DNA from 3 places in the Amphibacillus indicireducens genome. Region 3 is predicted to be linked to each of the others. Evidence: riboswitches for the same ligand, from Rfam matches in the RefSeq annotation. Region 3 holds a riboswitch; each other region holds the start of a gene.
The links. A riboswitch is a leader RNA that binds a small molecule or an ion and turns the genes downstream of it on or off. The one in region 3 is predicted to bind S-adenosylmethionine.
Positions count from the first base shown of each region.

Region 1: linked by a shared signal. The riboswitch ahead of ABD814_RS01360 (5-methyltetrahydropteroyltriglutamate--homocysteine S-methyltransferase) and the one ahead of ABD814_RS12285 (MetQ/NlpA family ABC transporter substrate-binding protein) in region 3 are both predicted to bind S-adenosylmethionine.
Region 2: linked by a shared signal. The riboswitch ahead of ABD814_RS05030 (OsmC family protein) and the one ahead of ABD814_RS12285 (MetQ/NlpA family ABC transporter substrate-binding protein) in region 3 are both predicted to bind S-adenosylmethionine.

Region 1 covers NZ_BAABDL010000014.1:95,509-102,674, reverse strand. Annotated here, with positions in the region: gene ABD814_RS01385 (YcjF family protein) at 1-195, opposite strand, end outside; gene ABD814_RS01380 (hypothetical protein) at 671-862, opposite strand; gene ABD814_RS01375 (hypothetical protein) at 964-1,263, opposite strand; gene ABD814_RS01370 (RpnC/YadD family protein) at 1,702-2,325, opposite strand; gene ABD814_RS01365 (nucleotide sugar dehydrogenase) at 2,618-3,784, shown strand; SAM riboswitch class I at 4,548-4,653, shown strand; gene ABD814_RS01360 (5-methyltetrahydropteroyltriglutamate--homocysteine S-methyltransferase) at 4,760-5,857, shown strand; gene ABD814_RS01355 (2-hydroxymuconate tautomerase) at 5,912-6,100, shown strand; gene ABD814_RS01350 (Ltp family lipoprotein) at 6,212-7,078, opposite strand.
Region 2 covers NZ_BAABDL010000051.1:37,344-44,509, reverse strand. Annotated here, with positions in the region: gene ABD814_RS05045 (ring-cleaving dioxygenase) at 1-247, opposite strand, end outside; gene ABD814_RS05040 (diaminopimelate dehydrogenase) at 534-1,520, opposite strand; gene ABD814_RS05035 (hypothetical protein) at 1,686-2,354, opposite strand; SAM riboswitch class I at 2,506-2,611, shown strand; gene ABD814_RS05030 (OsmC family protein) at 2,775-3,218, shown strand; gene ABD814_RS05025 (DUF6944 family repetitive protein) at 3,318-3,626, opposite strand; gene ABD814_RS05020 (YbaN family protein) at 3,930-4,151, shown strand; gene ABD814_RS05015 (YbaN family protein) at 4,043-4,330, shown strand; gene ABD814_RS05010 (DUF3887 domain-containing protein) at 4,374-4,601, opposite strand; gene ABD814_RS05005 (hypothetical protein) at 4,602-4,730, opposite strand; gene ABD814_RS05000 (response regulator transcription factor) at 4,981-5,652, shown strand; gene ABD814_RS04995 (sensor histidine kinase) at 5,653-6,999, shown strand; gene ABD814_RS04990 (hypothetical protein) at 7,092-7,166, shown strand, end outside.
Region 3 covers NZ_BAABDL010000139.1:290-7,455, reverse strand. Annotated here, with positions in the region: gene ABD814_RS12310 (response regulator transcription factor) at 1-615, opposite strand, end outside; gene ABD814_RS12305 (NERD domain-containing protein) at 948-1,964, opposite strand; gene ABD814_RS12300 (PspC domain-containing protein) at 2,275-2,445, opposite strand; gene ABD814_RS12295 (cyclic 2,3-diphosphoglycerate synthase) at 2,591-3,937, shown strand; gene ABD814_RS12290 (M20 family metallopeptidase) at 4,045-5,253, opposite strand; partial or broken gene ABD814_RS12285 (MetQ/NlpA family ABC transporter substrate-binding protein) at 5,284-5,568, opposite strand; SAM riboswitch class I at 5,860-5,969, opposite strand; gene ABD814_RS12280 (MFS transporter) at 6,171-7,166, opposite strand, start outside.

The DNA.
Region 1 (7,166 bases), on a different contig from region 3:
AAGGTGTTTTGTGATCGGTTGTCCTGTCCCTGTTTCGGCAAGTTTTTCTCTAAAAATGGCGTTGATCAAAGTGCTTTTTCCAACGCCTGTTTTTCCAGCAATCATTATATTTGGTTTGATCATTTGATTAAAATCAGATTCCAATTCTTCAATTAAATTTTCAAGTGAGAAATCTTTTTTCTTTTTTATATCCATGGTGTAGCCTCCGATCTATTGTGATGAGTGTCTCTATTAGTTGAGTTTACCACTTTTAGTTTGTTATTAAACTTAACGAAAGTATAATGACGGTCATTATATAGATTAAAGGATCTCTGCAAGGTATTAGGTTATCGAGGAGTGATCGTGAAATAGTGTTTGGTATGTTTAGTGCACAAAAGTAAAATTAAAAAAGTAGTGTTCATTATTAATTTAACAGGAACTACAGTAATGATTAACGAAAGATTACGGTAGTTCCTGTATTTTAGTTGAGACGTTCGGATTCTTGTGACAAATCGCATATAACATAACTAATTCTTAATTATTCATCGTTTATTGAAAAAAAGTAGTGATGATTAAATTAATTCCTTTTTTTACATGTTTGCACTCGCTTAAAAAGTTAGCTGCGGCCATCCCCCGCGGAACGCGAAGTATTTTCAGATGACGACCTGTAATATGATTAATTCGGGCTAATTCAGATGCAATGTTTTTGTAATTTTTTAACATCGTGAATCTCTAGGTTTGTAACTTCAGCAATAAAGTTTAAATCAATATTTTTTTTCAACATGTTAAGAGCAACTTTTCTATAGCCAATTTCTTCGCCTATTTCTTTTCCTTTCTCTTCATAATAAATTGCTATTTCAATTATCTTCTCATCTTCTAGCAATTTATTGGGCTCATTCATAAGAAAGTCATTCCTTTCTATTTGTTCTATAATTTAATGTAGTTATTTCAGTCTACAAATCTTCTTAATTCTAAAGTCATCCTTTATTTATTCGTTATTTTTTTTATGACTTCAATATCTAGATGAGTGACTTCAGATATAATATCTAAATCAATTTCTCTATTTAACATTGCAATTACAATTTCCTTTGTTACAATCTTTCTCTCCGTAACCTTTCCTTGTTCAAAACCAATTTCTATACCAATAGCTTTTCCTATTTCCATTCCAATTTCTATACCAATATCTTTGCCAATCTTTTTTCCGATCTTTTTCCCTTTCTCTTCATAAGATATTGGCAATTGTAAAACCATCTCAGCTTCCGATAAAATATTAAATTCTTCCATAAAAATTCTCCTTAATTCTTATTTAAATAAATATTAGATACGAAGACCAATAGTTGCTAATGAGTATGATAATTTAGTTGTTAGTTTAAGAGAAGGTAATTGAATTAATCAGCCAGATTAGCAATCGACTTTTTTAAATAACCCCTTTTTTTATTGTGTCTATGTCAGTTCTTGCTTTAATTTCTTAAGTTCCTCAATATCTAGGTGTGTAACTTCTGCAATTAGATTCAGATCCAGTTCTTTTTTGAGCATTTCAATCGCCACTTCTTGTTTGCCGATTTCTTTCCCAATCTATTTCCCGATTTCTTTCCCTTTCTCTTCGTATGAAACGGTCAGTTCGAAAATCTTGTCTGCTTCTGGCAATTTGTCTACTTCGTTCATTAATTGTTCCTCCTCTTCAGCTGTTAGCTTTAAATAAGATTCAAAAAATCCGTATAGTCATTTTTGTTTGGCGGGGTTTAGTTGCATTCGGGTAATCATTCGTAAAAATTCCTTTTTAACTTCGATTCGTTCTTCATCCTTATATCCCATCTCACTTAGTAATGCCGCAGCAATTGGATTGTCTGAGTGAATATAGTCACGCCAGTTTTGTTTTCGTAGGTGTAAAGTTAAATAATTAAATGTGAGTACGTGGAAAAAGTCGAAATCTATTGTATACTGGCTTTCCTCTGGTTGTTGGTCAAGATTGAAAACGGCAATTGGAATAATTGGTTTTTTGTACTTGTTGAACAGCATACTAAAATAATGGTACATGCGTTTATTAAAGTCGGGTTGTCGATAGCTTTGAGGTTCGATATGCACAATAATCACAACGTCGGAATTTTTTAGCTTTGTTTCAATCACAAGATCGAGCCTTCTTGTATCACCATCTAACATATTCGTATAGACTTCTTCGGATAATGGTTTGATTTTTCGAAAGTCAATTTCCTTGTGAACGTCCGGGAAAAAGACTTCGAGAAATTCTTCAAAAAAAGTGCCGATTAACTCTTTGTACAGTTGATCATGTTTTGTGTGGGTCGATTCTTGGGATTTTTCTTTGATGAGTAGTGGCGTGGTTGCCATTGGATCACATCCTTGTAGGTTATGATGTGGGGTCTGGTTGAAGGTTCTAGCTATAATATAGCATGGTTTTGTAGCAGGGGCAATTGGTAAAGTATCTATGAAAATGGTGAATTGATTTAATGTTTCATAGACTTATAAGTAGGATTAGTTGTGCTAGTCTTAACAATGTGAATATGTTAAAATATAGTTCATTAGCTAAAGATAGGCTACCATTTTGTAGTGTTACTGAATGTTCATCAACGTTTGTTGGGTGAATTTTTCACACAAAAAATAAGAAAGTGAAGGTGTACATATGAAAATTGCAGTTGCGGGGACGGGTTATGTTGGTTTGTCGAATGCGGTTTTGCTTGCGCAGAATCATCAGGTGTTTGCGCTTGATGTGATTGCGGAGAAGGTTGAGTTGATTAATCAGCGGGTTTCTCCGATTGGTGATGCTGAGATTGAGCGTTTTTTTGCGGAGAAGGAGTTGGATTTGACGGCGACGTTGAGTCCGGAAGAGGCGTATCGGGGTGCGGAGTATGTTGTGATTTCGACGCCGACGAATTACGATGAGGAGAAGCATTTTTTTGATACGAGTTCGGTTGAAGCAGTGATTGAGGACGTCCTTGAGATTAATCCGGGGGCGACGATGATTATTAAGTCGACGGTTCCTGTTGGGTATACGTTGGAGATTCGCGAGAAGTATGGTGTTGATAATATTATTTTCTCTCCTGAGTTTTTGCGTGAGGGGCAGGCGCTTTATGATAATCTTTATCCATCGCGGATTATTTTGGGTGAGGATTCAGAGCGTGCGCGTCGGTTTGCTGATCTGCTTGTTGAGGGGGCGGAGAAAGAAGATATTGATGTGTTGTTTACCGATTCGACTGAGGCGGAAGCGATTAAGTTGTTTGCGAATACGTATCTTGGTTTACGTGTGGCGTTCTTTAATGAGTTGGATACTTATGCGGAAGTGCGTGGGTTAAATACGAAGCAGATTATTGAGGGTGTTGGTCTAGATCCGCGGATTGGTTCGCATTATAATAATCCGTCGTTTGGTTATGGTGGGTATTGCTTGCCGAAGGATACGAAGCAGTTGCTGGCAAATTACGAGGATGTGCCGAACAATATTATTCGGGCGATTGTGGATTCAAATAGTACGCGGAAGGATCATATTGCGGATAGTGTGTTAGCAAGTAATCCGAAAGTTGTTGGAATTTACCGTTTGACGATGAAGACGGGTTCGGATAATTTTAGAGCGTCGGCGATTCAGGGTGTGATGAAGCGGATTAAGGGCAAAGGTGTCGAGGTTGTTGTTTATGAGCCTGTCCTAGAGGAAGATGATTTTTATAATTCGCGTGTGGTGAAGGATCTTGATGAGTTTAAGCAGGTTGCAGATGTGATTGTTGCGAATCGACTGACTGATGAGCTTAAAGATGTGAAGGATAAAGTTTATACGCGGGATTTATTTAGTCGAGATTAATTTGAAGAGTTAGGGCACCTTGTCGGTAGTGTGATGGGGTGCTTTTTTTATTTGGTAAGGCTGTGGTGGTTGTCAGTTTGGAGATTTGGAGTTAATCGTTAGATATCCGCTTTTGAATCTGGTTGATCTCTAATGAATAGGTGCTAATCGTCAGAAATCCGTCTTTGAATCTGGTTGATCTCTAATGAATAGGAGCTAATCGTCAGAAATCCGTCTTTGAATCTGGTTGATCTCTAACGAATAGGAGCTAATCGTCAGAAATCCGTCTTTGAATTTGGTTGATCTCTAACGAATAGGGGTTAATCGTCAGAAATCCGTCTTTGAATCAGGTTGATTTCTAACGAATAGGAGCTAATCGTCAGAAATCCGTCTTTGAAACTGGTTGATTTCTAACGAATAGGAGCTAATCGTCAGAAATCCGTCTTTGAATCTGGTTGATTTCTAACGAATAGGAGCTAATCGTCAGAAATCCGTTTTTGAATCTGGTTGATTTCTAACGAATAGGAGCTAATCGTCAGAAATCCGTCTTTGAATCTGGTTGATCTCTAACGAATAGGTGCTAATCGTGTCCTCACTCGTGTGAAGTCTATAAACAGGTAACGGTTAGGTGGTTGGACATATTGGGATTGAGTAGGTGGAGGAATTATTAGTGTCTATTTTCTGAATTTTTTTAAAAAGGCTTGCTATTTTCACGTGAGTGGCATAAGATAATAATAATTTAACCTGCGCAGGTTAAGGTTAGTTAAAATTTTATCATAAATATTTCTTATCGAGAGAGGCGGAGGGATTGGCCCTGTGATGTCTCAGCAACCACCTTTTTAAAAGGAACGGTGCTAATTCCAGATAGGCGTGTGCCTTGAAGATAAGAAGGATGTCTCTTTACAGGTAAAGACTTTCTTCTTAGAAGGTCTTTTTTATATTTGTGGGGAGAGTTTTTTATTAATCAATTAAAAATTAAGAAGGTAGGGATTAGTTGTGACGGTTAAAGCGCCATTTCATGCGGATCATGTTGGGAGTTTGTTGCGGCCTGAGCGGTTAAAAAAGGCTCGGCGGGATTATCAGGCGGGGAAAATTGAGTTGGCTGAGTTGAAGCAGGTTGAGCTTGAGGAAGTGAAGCGGGTTGTTGATAAGCAGATTGAGGTTGGGTTGGATGTTGTGACGGATGGTGAGTTTCGTCGGGATTGGTGGCATATTGATTTTCTGGAAAATTTGAATGGTTTTGAGGGGTATGTTCCTGATCATGGTTATTTTTTTGAGGGTGTTGAAACGGAGCCTTATGATGTTCGTAATATAGGAAAAATTTCGTTTAATCCGGATCATCCGTTTATTGATGATTTTAAGGTGTTGAATCAGATTGTTGATGGTCGGGCGGTTGCTAAACAAACGATTCCAAGTCCGAATCAACTGTTCCATGTTGATATTATTAATAATGAAATTTATCCAGACTATGAATCTTATGCGAAAGATATTATTCAGGCGTACCGGGATGCGATTCAAGCTTTTTACGATGCAGGTGTTCGCTATTTACAAATTGACGATGTTTATTTAGCCGTGCTTACTTCGCCAGAGATTGATTTTGATAGTGGACCTTACAAGCGTGATTATTTAATTGAATTAGCTGTTCGAGTAATTAATGAGATTCTGGTTGATAAGCCTGAAGATTTACAAGTGACGACACATATTTGTCGTGGCAATTACCAGTCGACGTATGCATTTTCGGGGAGTTATCAGCTGATTGCGCCGACTGTATTTGCTAAGGAAAAGGTTGATGGCTTTTTCTTGGAGTATGATGATGAGCGGTCTGGTGATTTTGAACCGTTAGCTCATATTCCAAACGGTGGGGCGAAAGTGGTGCTTGGTTTAGTGACGTCAAAAAACGGTGAACTTGAGGATCCTGAGTTAATCAAAGCGCGGATCAATGAAGCGGCGAAGTATGTGCCGTTAGATCAACTGTGTTTGAGTCCACAGTGTGGTTTTGCTTCGACGCATCATGGGAATATTTTGACTGAGGATGATCAGTGGAACAAGCTTGAACATATTGTTAAGATTGCTAAAGAGGTGTGGGGGAATTAAGCTCTGTGACCTGAATTGTAACTATCATTAACGGAAAAAAAGGAGTAAATCGTAATGCCATATGTGACAATAAAAATGTTAGCAGGCCGCACTGATGAACAAAAGCGTGCTTGCGTTGAAAAAGTAACCGATGCAGTTGTTGAAACGACTGGAGCTTCTCGTGAAAAGGTCGTTGTCTTTTTGGAGGATATGGAAAAATCCGAGTATGCGGTTGGTGGCGTTCTTTTCAGCGATCAAGCATAACTATTTTAAGCAAAATAAGGCCAGACCTGAGCGATCGCCATTCAATCGAGTGCTCAAGGTCTGGCTTTTTTCTGGGTAAAACTCAGGTGAATTTTTCACGAAAAAAACATATTAATCTAAGTGATCAATTGCGTATTGTGCTTCTTGTTCGGTGAATTGGTCGCCATATTCTGAGGTCAGTTGGTCTTTGATCGCGTCGTTGGACATGTTCATCATTTCTTGGTAGACTTTGGCTGATTTTAGGGCGTTTTCGTTCCAGTCTGCTTTGATGTTGTCGATCGCGTATTGTGCTTCTTGCTCGGTAAATTGGTCGCCGTAGTCTGAGATCAGTTGGTCGTAGATGTTGGCTTTCGACATGTGCATGATGTCGGAGTATGTTTCGGCTGATTTGAGTGCGTTTTTGTTCCAGTCTGTTTCGATTTGATCGACGGCATATTGTGCTTCTTGCTCGGTAAACTGGTCGCCGTAGTCTGAAACTAATTGGTCATAGACGCCTGCTTTTGACATGTTCATGTGGTCGACATAGGCTTCCGCTGATTTGAGTGCATTTTCATTCCAGTCTGCTTCGAGGTTGTCGATCGCATATTGGGCAACATCTTCAGGGAACTGATCACCATATTCTGATGTGAGTTGTTCATAGATACCGATTTTAGACATATGCATGACGTCAGCATAAATCTCGGCAGAGTTTAGGGCGGCTCTGTATTCGCTCGGCACATCGTCATCGTCATCATCATCGTCAGCTTCTGGACTTGACGTCTCAGTTTCTTCAGTTGTAGTGACTTCTTCAGCAACTGAATCCTCCTGTTCATCATCAAGAATCGGTTCAATATCTTCGTCTAGTATATCCTCATCGATTTCCTCAATTTCGGGTTCTTCTTCAATTGTGGTATGATCAGCTTCCTCACATCCAACAGCAATTCCTAACACCAAAATCAATAAACTATAAAAAAATGATTTCATTAATTTGCGCTTCATCTGATTACTCCTTCTTATCATCATTCTTGATATTATAGACCTAAGTATTAAGTTCGTCAAAAGCAAAATCGACAGTAATTTCACAATC
Region 2 (7,166 bases), on a different contig from region 3:
TTGTAAACCCAACCTGTCCGCCACCAATTTCGCCTTGATAGGCGCCGATCCAAGGGAAGAAAGTGATAATTGTTCCAGGTTCACCGCCTTGATTGCCGAAATATAAATGGTACGTTCCTGGGTCATCGAAGTTGACCGTTTTTTTGACCAATCTTAATCCTAAAATACCTGCATAAAAATCTGTATTCTCCTGTGGATGGCCAACAATTGCAGTAATATGGTGGATCCCAGCTGTTTTTTTACTCATTTTCCACACTCCGATTAAAATTTTTTATTAAGCATATCTGAATCAAGCTATAAATACATCGACCGGCTAACAATAATCTTGCTTTACACTTTCCATAATCATGATAACGATTTACTTTGATTCGTCGATGGAGTTAATTTAGTAAGTTCAATAATTATTATCTAGATAAATTACTTTATTATTTATAATATTATCTCGAATTCAAGATAATTATATAACAAAATATTTCTGCTGTCAAACAAAAAAGAGGCACTTCAAAAATAATTGAAGTGCCTCAGCATTTATTTTATAAAAAATTACGTCTTAAATCATGAGAAGAGCGTGGTGAAAGATAGCTTGGTGCGACATCAAAGACCGTTTTTGCCCCATATTGTTGATCTTGATTTAAGCGGTAAGCTGCCCGCGCATAGGCAACTAGAACACTTGCTGTAAATTCTGGATTGCTATCAAGTTTTAACGAAAACTCATAAATTTGTTTATTGTTTGCCCCTGTTTGGCCACCGCGAATCACAAAGCCACCGTGGGGTGCTTTCGAGTGATCGCGGGCAAGTTCTTCTTCAGTAATAAAATGGACTTCAGTGTTGTAATCTGCAAAGTAGTTAGGCATCATTTTAATGTCATGTTCAATTGTTGCTTGATCTGCGCCTTCCTCCGCAACAACGTAGCAAATTCGGTTGTGCTTTTCAGCTGTTTCTAGCGACGGATTGCTTCCACTTCTCACTTTTTCAATCGCATCTTCAGATGGAATCGTATATTGAACACCGTTTTTAACACCGTTAACTCGACGAACAGCATCAGAGTGGCCTTGACTTAAGCCTTTACCCCAAAAAGTATAATTTTCTCCATTCGGTAAAATCGCATCAGCGATCACTCGGTTTGTCGAAAATAATCCTGGATCCCAGCCAACTGAAATAATTGCCGTTGTTTTACTTTTACGAGCAACTTGATCAACTGCTTGATAAAATTCCGGAATTTCACCATGGTTATCATAACTATCAACTGTGTTAAAGAGTTGAGCAAATTTTGGTGTTTGTTCTGGTAAATCAGTTGCTGAGCCACCACAGAGTAGCATCACATCGATTTGATCCTGATAATCAGCAGCATCATCAACATGTAATGCTTTCACATTTGGCTGATTAATTTGTAAATCTTCTGGATTTCGCCGTGTAAATACGGCAACTAACTCAAGATCATCTGTCGCATTGATCGCTTCAACGGCCCCTTTGCCAAGATTACCAAAGCCAACAATGCCGATTTTTATTTTATTTTTCATTAGAGTGCCCCTTTTCTAGAAAAAAATTGTCTAACCGTGTTCTTCCTTGTCATTATTATAAAGCAACCAAAACAGATATGTAAAATGGATCGCATAAATCTAGTTTAAAGTTAGTGATATTAACAAAAATCCCCCTATCAAAGGGGGAAATTTAGTAACTAATTTTTAGGTGAAGGGTGAAGCTGTTCTTCTAAGTTGAAATTTTTTTGTCAATAATAAACTAACAATAAAAAGTAATTCAAATAGATTCATGATCGGTACATTTTTCAACCAAATTGTTAAAATGCTTCCGAAAATCATAATCGCTGTTCCAACAAAAAGCCAATAAAACTTTTGATGTTTCCACAACAAGATTCCAACCCAACCGACAATAGCTGTTGTGATTAGTACCATAAATGGTATCTTTTGTTCAACGATATTTTCATAGAGTAGGACATCTCGTTCCCAGTTTACTTCGAGTTTAAGTTGTCTAATTGATTGATACCATTGATAGATGATCAATCCAAGTGTGAGTAGAAAAATTGTGACCTTTGAGATTTCGCTATTTGCCCATTTTAAACGTAAGTTCTTACTAATTTGCCAAACAAAAATAATTAGTAATGGTGTAAATAAAGTATGAAGCCAAAAACGAAGATAAGATAAATTTTCTAATAATTGACCTTCACCAATAAAACGACCAACACTAAGAACTAAGTTGTCATAAATTAATCCGAAAATCACGAACAATAAAACAATTGAAGAGTCAACTTGTTTTTGTTTACGGAACAGGCGAATGCCCCATATGAATAGTACGATGTAACTGATTGTCAGTAAACTATAAATGGTTCTATTCATCTAATCACGCCCTTTTTTGTTAGCATGTCCAGATGAAATGAACCCAATACATTAGTTTAAAGTTAATTTATTTGAAAATTTAAAAAATTACTTGACTTTAGCAATGTGCCTTAACTATAATTAAGCCTATTAACTTAATATGAATAACAACTTCTTATCTAGAGAGGGGGAGGGACTGACCCGATGAGCTCTCGGCAACCGCATGAGTATGTAAGGTGCCAATTTCAGAAGAATCCAATCGATTCTAAATATGGGAAGGTGAACAAAGGTAGACTTACACTCACTTTTTGAAACCCTTCTCCAATCGGAAAAGGGTTTTTTGTTATTCAATCATCATTCGTGGATAAAAAATTCATCTTCAGGCAAATTAACCGAAGGAGAGTTTTTAAATAAAAAAATCATTCAAAGGGAGCGATCAAGATGGCAGTAACGACAATTAAGGCTAAAACATTTTTGAAGGAACAAGTTGAGGTGTTGGCTGAAGCACGTCAACACAAGGTGATAATAGATGAACCGGAAAATTTAGGTGGAACAGATAAAGGCATGAATCCAGTTGAATTACTCTTGTCTGCATTAGGTGGCTGTCAGGCGATAGTCGCAAGAACTTATGCTGAGAAATTTGACGTTGAGTTAAAAAACTTTTGGGTTGAATTAGAGGGAGACATTGATCTTGATGGCTTCTTCGGGAAGTCAGATGTTCGCCCAGGTTTTCAAACGATTCGATCAACGTTTCATATTGAATCAGATTCTGATCAAGAAAAACTCGAAGCATATAAGCGACATATCGAAGCGCATTGTCCTGTTGGAGATACAATTGCTAATGCAGTTGACTTAGTTACAGCAAAAGTTGTTGTTGAGAAGTAAGTAGATTTTTCAATGATCATTAATGAAGTAACTGAAAAACACGATTCTTAAATAGAGTCGTGTTTTTGATTGCTATAATAAAGTTTGAAATGAAAATATTTAACTGATATCGCCATCTATGTTCTCTTTTAAGTAATCAATCAGCATCTCTTTGCCGCCAACAAATTGTAAAGCAGAACCAAGCGCTTGTAGTGCATCACCTTGAATGCCCTGTATTTGTGCATCGATTTGTTGTTTTTCTTCGTTTGTTAAGCTTTGTGTCGTTTGTCCGATTGCTTCAAGTGCTTGACCGACTGTCATGACCCATTGTCCAACTAAATTTTTCAATTCTCCACTTGAATCTGGTTGGAGCTTTTCTAATTGTGATAAATAGATAGCTTCTGCAAATTGACAATAAATTGAACCCATAGTGAGACTGCAATTTTTTGGTTAAGTTCCTGAATTTGATCATCCTTTTTTTTGCTCATCATCAAGTTCTGTTTGGTTATGCTCCATTTATGTCACCTCAAGTAATCCAACTTATATTATCGTTGTATTGTATTCTTGGTTTTCCTTTTTCGTTTCAAATTAAGTTATATTCTGAAAAAATAGGCGTAAACTGAGTTGAATGGGTGTTTTAGAGGATGCGACAAGAAAAAATAATAAGCTTTGTCATTTGAACAGATTAAAATTCTCTGCTATGCTTATTTGAATGAAAAGAGAGGGAAGGTGATGGAAATTAGACGGCTAAGGAGTATTTTCTTTATTATTCCCGGTTTTATCTCGTTTGGAATTGGGATAGCTGCTCTAGTCTTACCAGTTCTTCCGGGCTTGCCCTTTTTTTTATCTCATCTTACTGTTTTGCGAAAAGTTCTAAACGGGTTGAAGATTGGTTTAAAAGGACAAAAGCATATGAAAGATTCGTTGTTGCCTTTCGTGAAAAAAAAGGGCTAACTTTAAAGGAAAAGATTCGGATTAACTTGATTGCAGATGCATGTATTATCTATTCCTTTTTTATCGTCGATTTACTGTGGGTAAGAGTGATGATGGTTGGACTTGCTTTATATAAGCACTATTACTTTTTTATTAAAATGAAAACGATTCGACTACCAAAAAAAACTGAACACATTTAATAACCCCAACCGCTCTAGTGTGAGTGATTGGGGTTATAATTTTCTAATGAATTGAGAAGCCTGCAATCTGATTATTTTGATCAAAGCTAATTTCAAATGTGACATTATTTTCAGTAAATGTAGCGTCTAAGACGATGACTTGATATTGAGCTAAGCTTTTTATTTCTTTATACTCATTGCCAATATACGTGCCAAATTGATCAGTTATTTGTTCCCAAGTTTCAGATAGTGCTTCTGCTGGAAGTTCTTCCTTAATTTTTCGGTCAAACAATTAAGTGGCTTCAGTAAACTCCCCCTGATTAAGGTGATCAACAAAAGAAGAAGCAATTTCAATCGCTTGATCTGTTTGTTCCATAATTTCTTCACCGATGTCACACCCGATCAAAAAAGTTAGTGACAAGAAGATGAGACTCATTAGTTTAAATCTATATTTCAATTGCTTATCTACCTTTCGATTCATTTCAATGATTTTAATCATAACATCTTAATGATAATTAAAGAAGTTTGAACAATAAATTACGGCTGAATGAGTCTGTTACATGAAATTAATAGCACTTTAAAATCAGACGTGATAAGCTTAAAGAGCAAATGACTAGCTGTCCTATCGATCAGTTCGTAGGAGAGTTTTTGATAAAAAAGGTGTGAAAATAATGGCGGTAATATTAGTTGTTGATGATGATGACCATATTCGTCAATTGATTTCTTTGTACTTAAAAAAGGAATATTTTGATGTGATTGAAGCTCGGAACGGTCTTGAAGCAATTGAGAAACTTGAACAAGAACCGATTGATTTGGCAATTGTTGATGTGATGATGCCGAAATTGGATGGGATTGAATTAACGAAAGAAATAAGGAGTTATTATGAGATTCCTATTTTGATGGTGACAGCTAAAGGGGCTTCTCAGGATAAAGTAACGGGTTTTGAAGCTGGGACAGATGACTACTTAGTTAAACCATTTGATCCAATCGAATTGGTGCTTCGGGTGAAGGCATTGCTTAAACGTTATAATATTAATGTTGAGAGACGAAATAGGCTTGGAACAATTGAAATCGATCTTGATCGTCTGACCGTTGCTAATGAAGAAATGACTGTTGAACTAAAACGTAAGGAATGTGAACTTTTACTAGAATTATCATTTGAACCTGGTCGTATTTTTACCCGAGCGCAGTTAGTTGAGAAAATTTGGGGTTTTGATTATGAAGGCGATGAGCGGACTGTAGATGTTCATATTAAACGATTACGGGAAAAATTAAGCCGCTTTGATGAATTGACGATAACGACAGTAAGAGGGCTCGGCTATCGGCTTGAGGATGTGAATTAAGTGCGTAAAAGTCTATATTGGAAATTTTCGATCACATTTGTTGCTGGTGTTATTCTAAGTATTATCACTTCTTATTTAATTACGTCTTTATTTATTCAAGAAGAGGTTATTTTTGATCGGGAAATGGTACGAAATTCAAGTTATTTTGAAGGTTTATTAGAGCTAGTCGATCATGAAAATATAGCTGAATTACTTGAACTTTTTTCTGAGTATGGGATTCAACCTGTGTTAATCAATCTAGATGGACAATCTGTTATCGAAGGTGTTGATACTGATTTTATCACGACTGAAATGATTGAGCGTCTGGAAACGTTAGAGCCAAATGAAGTGATTTCATTTACACCTAAGCGGAGAGAAGCAGTCAGATATATTGGTACAAGACTGCCTAGTACTACGGTGGCGGATGCTTTATTTTTAAAAATTGATATCACTAGTACATTGACTGATACAAAACGATTAACGGTACAATCATTATTGTTAGTTTTATTAATTGGTAGTTTATTCATTTTACTTATTTCGCGCTATTTTGTTGATAGTATTCGTTCGATTACTAAAGCGAGTGAAGAGCTGGCAACGGGTGATTTCTCGATCCGATTATCAACTGACCGTCAAGATGAACTCGGTCGATTGATGCGCAGTTTTAATGATCTTGCCAAAGCTTTAGGCAATATGGATGAGGTCAGGAAGCAATTTGTTAGCAATGTCTCGCATGAAATGCAGTCACCACTGACATCAATTAAAGGTTACGCTCGTGCATTAAAAGATGGTCTCGTACCTGAAGAAAACCAACAAGAATATTTAGACATCATTTATCAAGAAGTTGATCGATTATCACGACTTTCAAATAATTTATTAAAACTGGCTTCATTAGATGCTGAAAAGGATTTAATTAAACTTGAAAATTATCGCTTAGACGAACAAATCAGACGTGTCATTTTGTCAACTGAACCATTATGGCGCGATAAAAACATCGATGTGGAACTTGATTTAAGTCAAGCATATATTCATGCTGATCAAGATTTAATGGAGCAAGTTTGGCTTAATTTAATTGTTAATGCGATCAAATATAACCGTGAAAATGGAGCGCTTTATATTTCATTTTATAAAGATGAAGACGGTTTAGTGATTCGAATTAATGATACAGGAATTGGAATCGATCATGATGAAATTCCATACATTTTTGATCGCTTTTATAAAGTTGATCAATCACGTTCAGAGTATCGGACTGGCAATGGATTAGGTTTATCGATTGCGAAGAAAATCATCACCATTCATAATGGAACGATTGAAGTTGTCAGTCAAAAAGGGATTGGCACGACATTCTTTATCCGGTTACCATTAAATTAACCAATTTTTTTTGAAAAAATGCTTATAGTTCACATTCAGTTCATAATCGATGGCTATAATAGAGACAAACATATAAACTGAGGTGACTACATTTGAGTAATTATCAGTCAACTATTCAATTAAATCAGGGACAATCGATTTCTTTTAAGTTTAAAAAACCATCAATT
Region 3 (7,166 bases):
CTCCAACTTCTCCCGCAAGCGTTTAATATAAACCGTTAAGGTATTGTCGTTAACAAAGTCACCCGCCACATCCCAAATCTGTTCCAACAATTGATTTCTTGAAAGAACCTGTCCTAAATGATTCGCGAAAATAAGCAGCAAACGATACTCTAAAGCCGTTAATGTTAACTCATCACCGTTTTTATATACTTTCCCTTCAAGCGTATTAATTTGAACATTGGAGATGTTGACTATATTCGTTTGTACCCGCTTTTGATAACGTCTCAAGACAGATTTAATCCTTGATAATAACTCCCGAACCCGAAATGGCTTCGTAATATAATCGTCCGCTCCCATATCAAGCCCCATCACAACACTCACTTCTTCATCCATAGCCGTTAAAAAGATCACCGGTATATCAGCCCGCGCCTTGACAATTTGGCACAACTCGTAGCCACTCCCATCTGGAAGCGATAAATCAAACAGACATAATGAAAAATGCTCCAAATCAGCTGTGATTACTTTTTTAGCCGATTCCACATCATAACAAATAACCACCTGATACCCATCCTGTTGTAATGAATACTCCAAACCTGACGCAATTGTTTTATCATCTTCTACAAGTAATATTTTCAAATTCGCCCCACCTTTCAAAACCCTTCTGTCCGTCAAAAACTGATTGATACAATAACTATACTATACATCTTTTCGAAAAAATGATTAAATTTGATTAGCACATCAAACCGAGGCTATTTCCGGTGTCTTAATATGAGGATTAGTTAAAAAGTTGATTGCATTAGATTCGATAAATCATCTTAGCGTCTAATCGTTGACCTTAGTTCTACTTTTCATCGTTAAGGGGATAGATTAACCCGCAACCATAATCTCTAGCTTGATTTGTTGATAGCATGAGGACTAGGTTAACAAAATAAAAGTGTCAGCACTATGTTTTTAGTGCTGACACTTTTTTAATTTTGATTGATAATTGCCAAAATTTCTTCTCCATAGTCTTTGGCTTTTTTGGGACCAATCCCTTCAACCTTTAACAACATTTCAATTGTCTTTGGTCGCTCAGTTATTAAACCATCCAAGGTTTTATTAGTAAAAATATAGAATGGCTTGATCTCAAGCGCTCTTGATTTCTCCAATCGATATTTAGTTAATTTCTCTCTTAGTTCATCATCGGATAATTTTTCTTCCGTAATAATAATTTTGTCCTTTGGATTTTCTTTAACTTCAATATAATATGATTCCAGATTAATTTGTTTTTCTTGAGCATTTTCTTTTAATACCTCTGCAATTTGATGTAACTTGTGATCTAACATATACACTGGTGATTCTTGCGTTAATTTTTCAGCTAAAAATGATTTAATTTGATCATGGCGAATAATACTAGACTTTAATTGTTTTGAGGCTTTTTTTGATATGTCTATAATCGTTTTCGGATTCGCAAAAGTGACGACATAGTATACTGGACAACGTTTAATCAGTCCCTTGTCTTTTAATAGTTTCTCTAGAGTAGCGACATGCCTTTCTGCCTGATTAACCGGACTATACATACCTTCCTTGCGAACAATCCGATTATTTCTTCGAATCACTCGTATAAACTCTTCTCTTTCAGTTAGTTCAATATCACCTACTAACTTCTTTACTTCAATAACAAGAATAAACTTATGTGTAATCACTACAAAATCTAATTGAGCTGTATATTCTCCAACTTCTAAATAGAGGTCATGCAAAATAATTGAAGGAATCATCGAATGCTGTAATTCAAACATGACACTTTTTTCTCCTGAGTGACCGATCGAAAATAACTTTAAATGTTCGTTTACTTTTTTTAGATCAATAGTTGTATCCTTACTAGTTGATAACTGCGTCAAATGGTCAATCATCAAATTACTTTCATCAATACCTTTAAAAACAATTGGCTCTTTAATATCTCTTCTTTCTGTCAGGATATTGAATGCATTTTTGAAAAATGACATAATCTCAGCTCCTAAATGTGTTTATCTTACTTTATTATAACAAAAATAGAATTAATATGGCTCTTGTCTAGGAACTAATACTTAAGTTTTGAATTAAATTTGATTAGCACATCAGACCGAGGCTATTTCCGATGTCTTAATATGAGGATTAGTTGAAAAATTGATTGCATTAGATTCGATAAATCATCTTAGCGTCTAATCGTTAACCTTAGTTCAACTTTTCACAGTTAAGGGGATAGATTAACAAAATAAAAAGCGTCAGCACTTAATGACGAAAACGTCGCGCTGACACTTTTTTTAACAAATCGATTTAATATTCAGGCAAGTATAAAGCTAAAATAATGTAAAGGATGATCGATGGTGAAACAAAAATAAAAAGCAACCTGACTGCAAGCGAAGAAATACCTAAGTATTCAGCGATTCCACCACATACTCCGGCAAAAACCTGATCCGTTGATGACTTACATAATGATCTTTTCATAGTTCCCTCCATATCGTTCCTTTATTAATAAACTTATTTCTTTCCTAATTTTATTATAACAATATTTTCTCGAAATAATTGTTGAATAATTATTCACTATGAAGTATAATTATAATAGTTAGTAAAACGGACAGAGGAGATTCCAGTGAAGAGAAAAAATGTGATCATTATTGGTGCGGCAGGTAGGGACTTTCATAATTTTAATACGTATTATCGAAATGATGCTAATTATAATGTTGTTGCTTTTACAGCGGCACAAATTCCTGATATAGATGGACGAGAGTATCCAAAAGAATTAGCTGGAGACTTGTACCCTGAGGGGATTCCAATATTTGCACAAGGACAATTACCAGATTTAATTAAAAAATTCAAAGTTGATGAATGTGTCTTCTCATTTAGTGATATTAGCTACCAAGATGTGATGGGAATTGGAGCGATTGTTAACTCAGCAGGCGCTGACTTCAAACTACTCGGTCCAAATCAGACGATGTTAAAAAGCAATAAACCAGTCATCTCAGTCACGGCTGTTCGGACTGGAACAGGTAAAAGCCAAACATCGAGAAAGATTATTGAGACGCTAATGGCACAAGGTCTAAAAGTTGTAGCAATTAGACACCCGATGCCTTATGGTGACTTAGCAGCGCAACGTGTTCAACGGTTTGCCACGATTGAAGATTTAAAAAAACATCACTGTACAATTGAAGAAATGGAAGAGTATGAACCACACGTATCAAGAGGTAATATCGTTTACGCAGGCGTTGATTATGAAGCGATTTTAACTGCAGCAGAAAATGATCCAGATGGCTGTGATGTGATTGTTTGGGATGGTGGAAATAACGATTTTTCATTCTATAAACCAGATTTGGCAATTACCGTCTTAGACCCACACCGCCCAGGACATGAGCTTCAATACTATCCTGGCGAAGTATGTTTAAGAACAACTGATGTTGCAATTATTAATAAGGTCGATAGTGCAACAGCTGAAGCGATTAAAATTGTTGAAAATAATATCAAAACGGCAAATCCAAGTAGTCTGATCGTAAAAGCTGAATCGACAATAACGGTCGATCAACCAGAACTGATTAAAGGAAAGCGGGTTCTAATCGTTGAAGATGGACCGACACTCACTCACGGTGAAATGAAAATTGGTGCTGGAACAGTTGCAGCCCAACGGCTTGGGGCGGCAGAAATTGTTGACCCGTCGCCATATCTTGTTGGAAGTTTAAAAGAAACATTCGCTAAATATCCACACATTGAAAACCTAGTCCCAGCGATGGGTTATGGTGAGAAACAGTTGAAAGATTTAGAAGCAACAATTAACAATACTGATTGTGATGCAGTGATTATTGGAACGCCGATCGATTTATCACGTGTAATTAAAATTAATAAGCCGACTGCTCGAATTCATTACGATTTAAATGAAGTCGATGGACCAAGCTTAGATAATATCTTGACTAATTTTCTCAATAAACAACAAGCCGAACTTGTATAATTATTAAATAGAATAGGTGTTGCGAATCCTACTATGAACTGCCTCTTGTCAAAAAAACAAGGGCAGTTCATTAAGGAAAAAGCAACACCTATTTTTCATTGTTCAGCTTAAGATAAAGACCGCTTTTGCTTCAGTGCTTGCTGATGGTCTTGTTTAACTTTCTCTAATAACTTTTGATCTGTTAGTAACCGATAACCAGTTAATGCAAGTGCTTTAGCACCAGTAATAATCGCTTGATCACCTTGCTCTGATTTAGCCGCTTCTCTAAATTCAACCGTATGACCCGCTAAATCATCTGGACCAATTTTAATGCCACCATGGGCTGTCGGGACTTCATAACTAATATTACCTGCATCTGTTGAACCTTTTCCTTTTCGCTTCTCCACAATAACGTTTTCACCAACTGCCGTTAGTTCTTCGGCTAAAACTTGATCTAAAACAGGTGTAGGAACTAAGTCTTTTACTACATTTTGGAATCGTTCAATGACGACTCTTGCTCCCGTTGCAAGTGCAGCCCCTTTTGCAATCGCCCGTACCCTTTCAGCAGTTTCCTCTGTCTTTTTCCATGACTCTGCTCGAATGTAAAAGCGAGCAGATGCGAATTCAGGAATAATATTCGGTGCATCGCCACCATGAGTAATAATACCATGAATTCGAACATCGTCCGGTAGTTGCTGGCGCAGTGCACTAATGCCATTAAACAATTGAATGACCGCATCTAACGCATTGACCCCTAGATGTGGTGCACCAGAAGCGTGTGCAGGCTTACCATAAAACTTAAAATCAAGCGGATCAACCGCAAGTGATTCGGGGGTTAATCCTGTTTTACCACCCGGATGAAGCATAAGTGCCACATCAACATCTTTTAAAAACCCTTGATCAGCAAAACTCCCTTTTGCACTACCATTTGGACCGCCTTCTTCTGCGGGTGTCCCTAACACAACGACTCTCCCGCCCGTATCATCAATCAATTCACCTAACGCAATCGCAGCCGCGACACTAAGCGTCCCAATAATATTATGTCCACAAGCATGACCTAAACCAGGCAATGCATCATATTCCGCTAGATATGCAATGGTTGGACCTGGCTTACCACTTTCCCTCACTGCATAAAAGGCAGTTTCGTGACCAGCAACACCTTTTTCAACTTCAAAACCAGCATTAACTAAATTTTCACTATGCAAATCACATGCAAAATACTCCTCATTCCCGATTTCAGGATTATCATGAATTTTGTGACTCGTTTCAACATACAACGCTTTACCCTCATCAATCGACTGAAACAAACGCTCTTTTACACCATTAACAACTGTCATTTTAAAATCCTCCTTATGATTTTTAAAAAATTATTCACCTTGCTTTAAATCTTCAAATAACTTCTCAATCTCTTCATCTGATAGTTTAATAATATAAGAGCCTCCATTCGTGTCCTTGGAGATTACTTCCTCAATATCAGGTTCTTGATAAAGCTCAACAATTTTTTTGTACACTTCATTATCTTTATCTTCCGCTTTAGCTGCGATTAGATTTATATATGGATAAACACTTTCATCTTCTCCTGACTCCCGGAAAATAGGATCTTCAGCAAGATCAAAACCTGCTTGCCCTGCAACCTCATTATTAATAATTGAGCCTGTAACATCCCCGTGAAAAGCGAACCTGTTGCTTTTCGGAACGAATTAACTCTCAAACTAAGGACCTGTGATTAAATTTCCCGCGTGTACAAATAAAGTCAATATGGATAGAGAACAGTCCATCTTTCTTACCATACCAACGTATACTTGCACATTTTGATCTGCGAAAGTTGAGTAATCAATTAACTCTCCCCTACTTAAACACTTATTTATCACTCAGCAACAAAAAATCCCTTCTTTTCGTGTGATGAAAAGAAGGGATTCTCAGAATATATAAGAAACCGCCCTTTCTCATCTTTCAAATGCATTCAGCACTTGTAGGAATTGGCACAGTATTCATGACGAATCTGTTGCCGAGATATCATAGGGCCTAGTCCCTCCATCTCTCTGGATAAGAAAATGACAAACTATTTAGTTTTTAAAAAAATATGTAAAACCAATTATATACGGATAATAAATAAAGTCAACTGTTTTTCAGAATTTTAAATATTCTTTTGAAAATTTTAATAATTTAGATAGTTATATTTCAAACTTATCAGAATGACAACAACCAATTTTAAATGTTTAGCTAAGCAAAAACCAGGGGTCAAAGCGCATCTTCAACTCGATGCGCCTTGATTTAATTTTATCGAAGCGAATAGATAAGCCGAGCAAAGTGTTAAAACAAGTCCACTAATGAAAAATGATGTGAATAACGTTGGAAAAAATGCTGGGATAAAGACACCAAAAATCAGACCAAATGTACTGAAGCAAGCTAACAGACCATAAGCGATTCCTCGATTTGCTTGAACAGAACCGTCAACAACTAGGGTTAAAATCGAGGACAAAACAGCAGCGAACCCGATCCCGTATAGAATGATCACGATAAATAGTAACGTTTTCAGCTTAAAAACTCCAAGTAGAAATAGACAAATTGCTTGAATCAAAACGCCGACAGTCATTAATAGTGATTTTGAAAACCGCTGATCAAGTCGGTTGATTGGCAATACATAAATTAAACTACTTACAAGTGCAACTGTAACCAACAAAAGCAGAAATAAATGATTGTCATAACCTAGCGCGTCAATTTTTACCGGCAACAAATACGCAAGCGCTCCATTCACAAACATGAACAATAGTGCCCCTCCATAAGCGAAACCGATCTGTTGTTCATTTAATAAACTTTTAACTAGATTTAACGTTGCTGAAAGTGTCCTGTTTTCCTCGGTGACTTTTGACTCAGACGGCAAAAGTACCAAAACTAAAACTGCAGCGATAATCATTAAAATACCTAGTGGCACAACGACATAATTCTGACTAAATTTCGGCTCAATCATTAAACCAAGCACCGATCCAACTATAAGCGCAAGTGCAATACTTAGACATGAAAATAAAATCAAGCGATGCTTGGTTGTATCGTGCTTAAGTTTAGCTAGATAAACAAATGGTACAGGTAATAGCAACCCACTAGCTAATCCATGAAAAAAATGAAGCAATTGTGCATCAGTCAGCAGGTAGCCCAATAAAATAAACCCAGTCGCGAATAAACCAATTGCGCCAATTAACTTGAAATCAAATTTATCTAGACAAAAACCTGAGATCAAGCTACCGAGGAT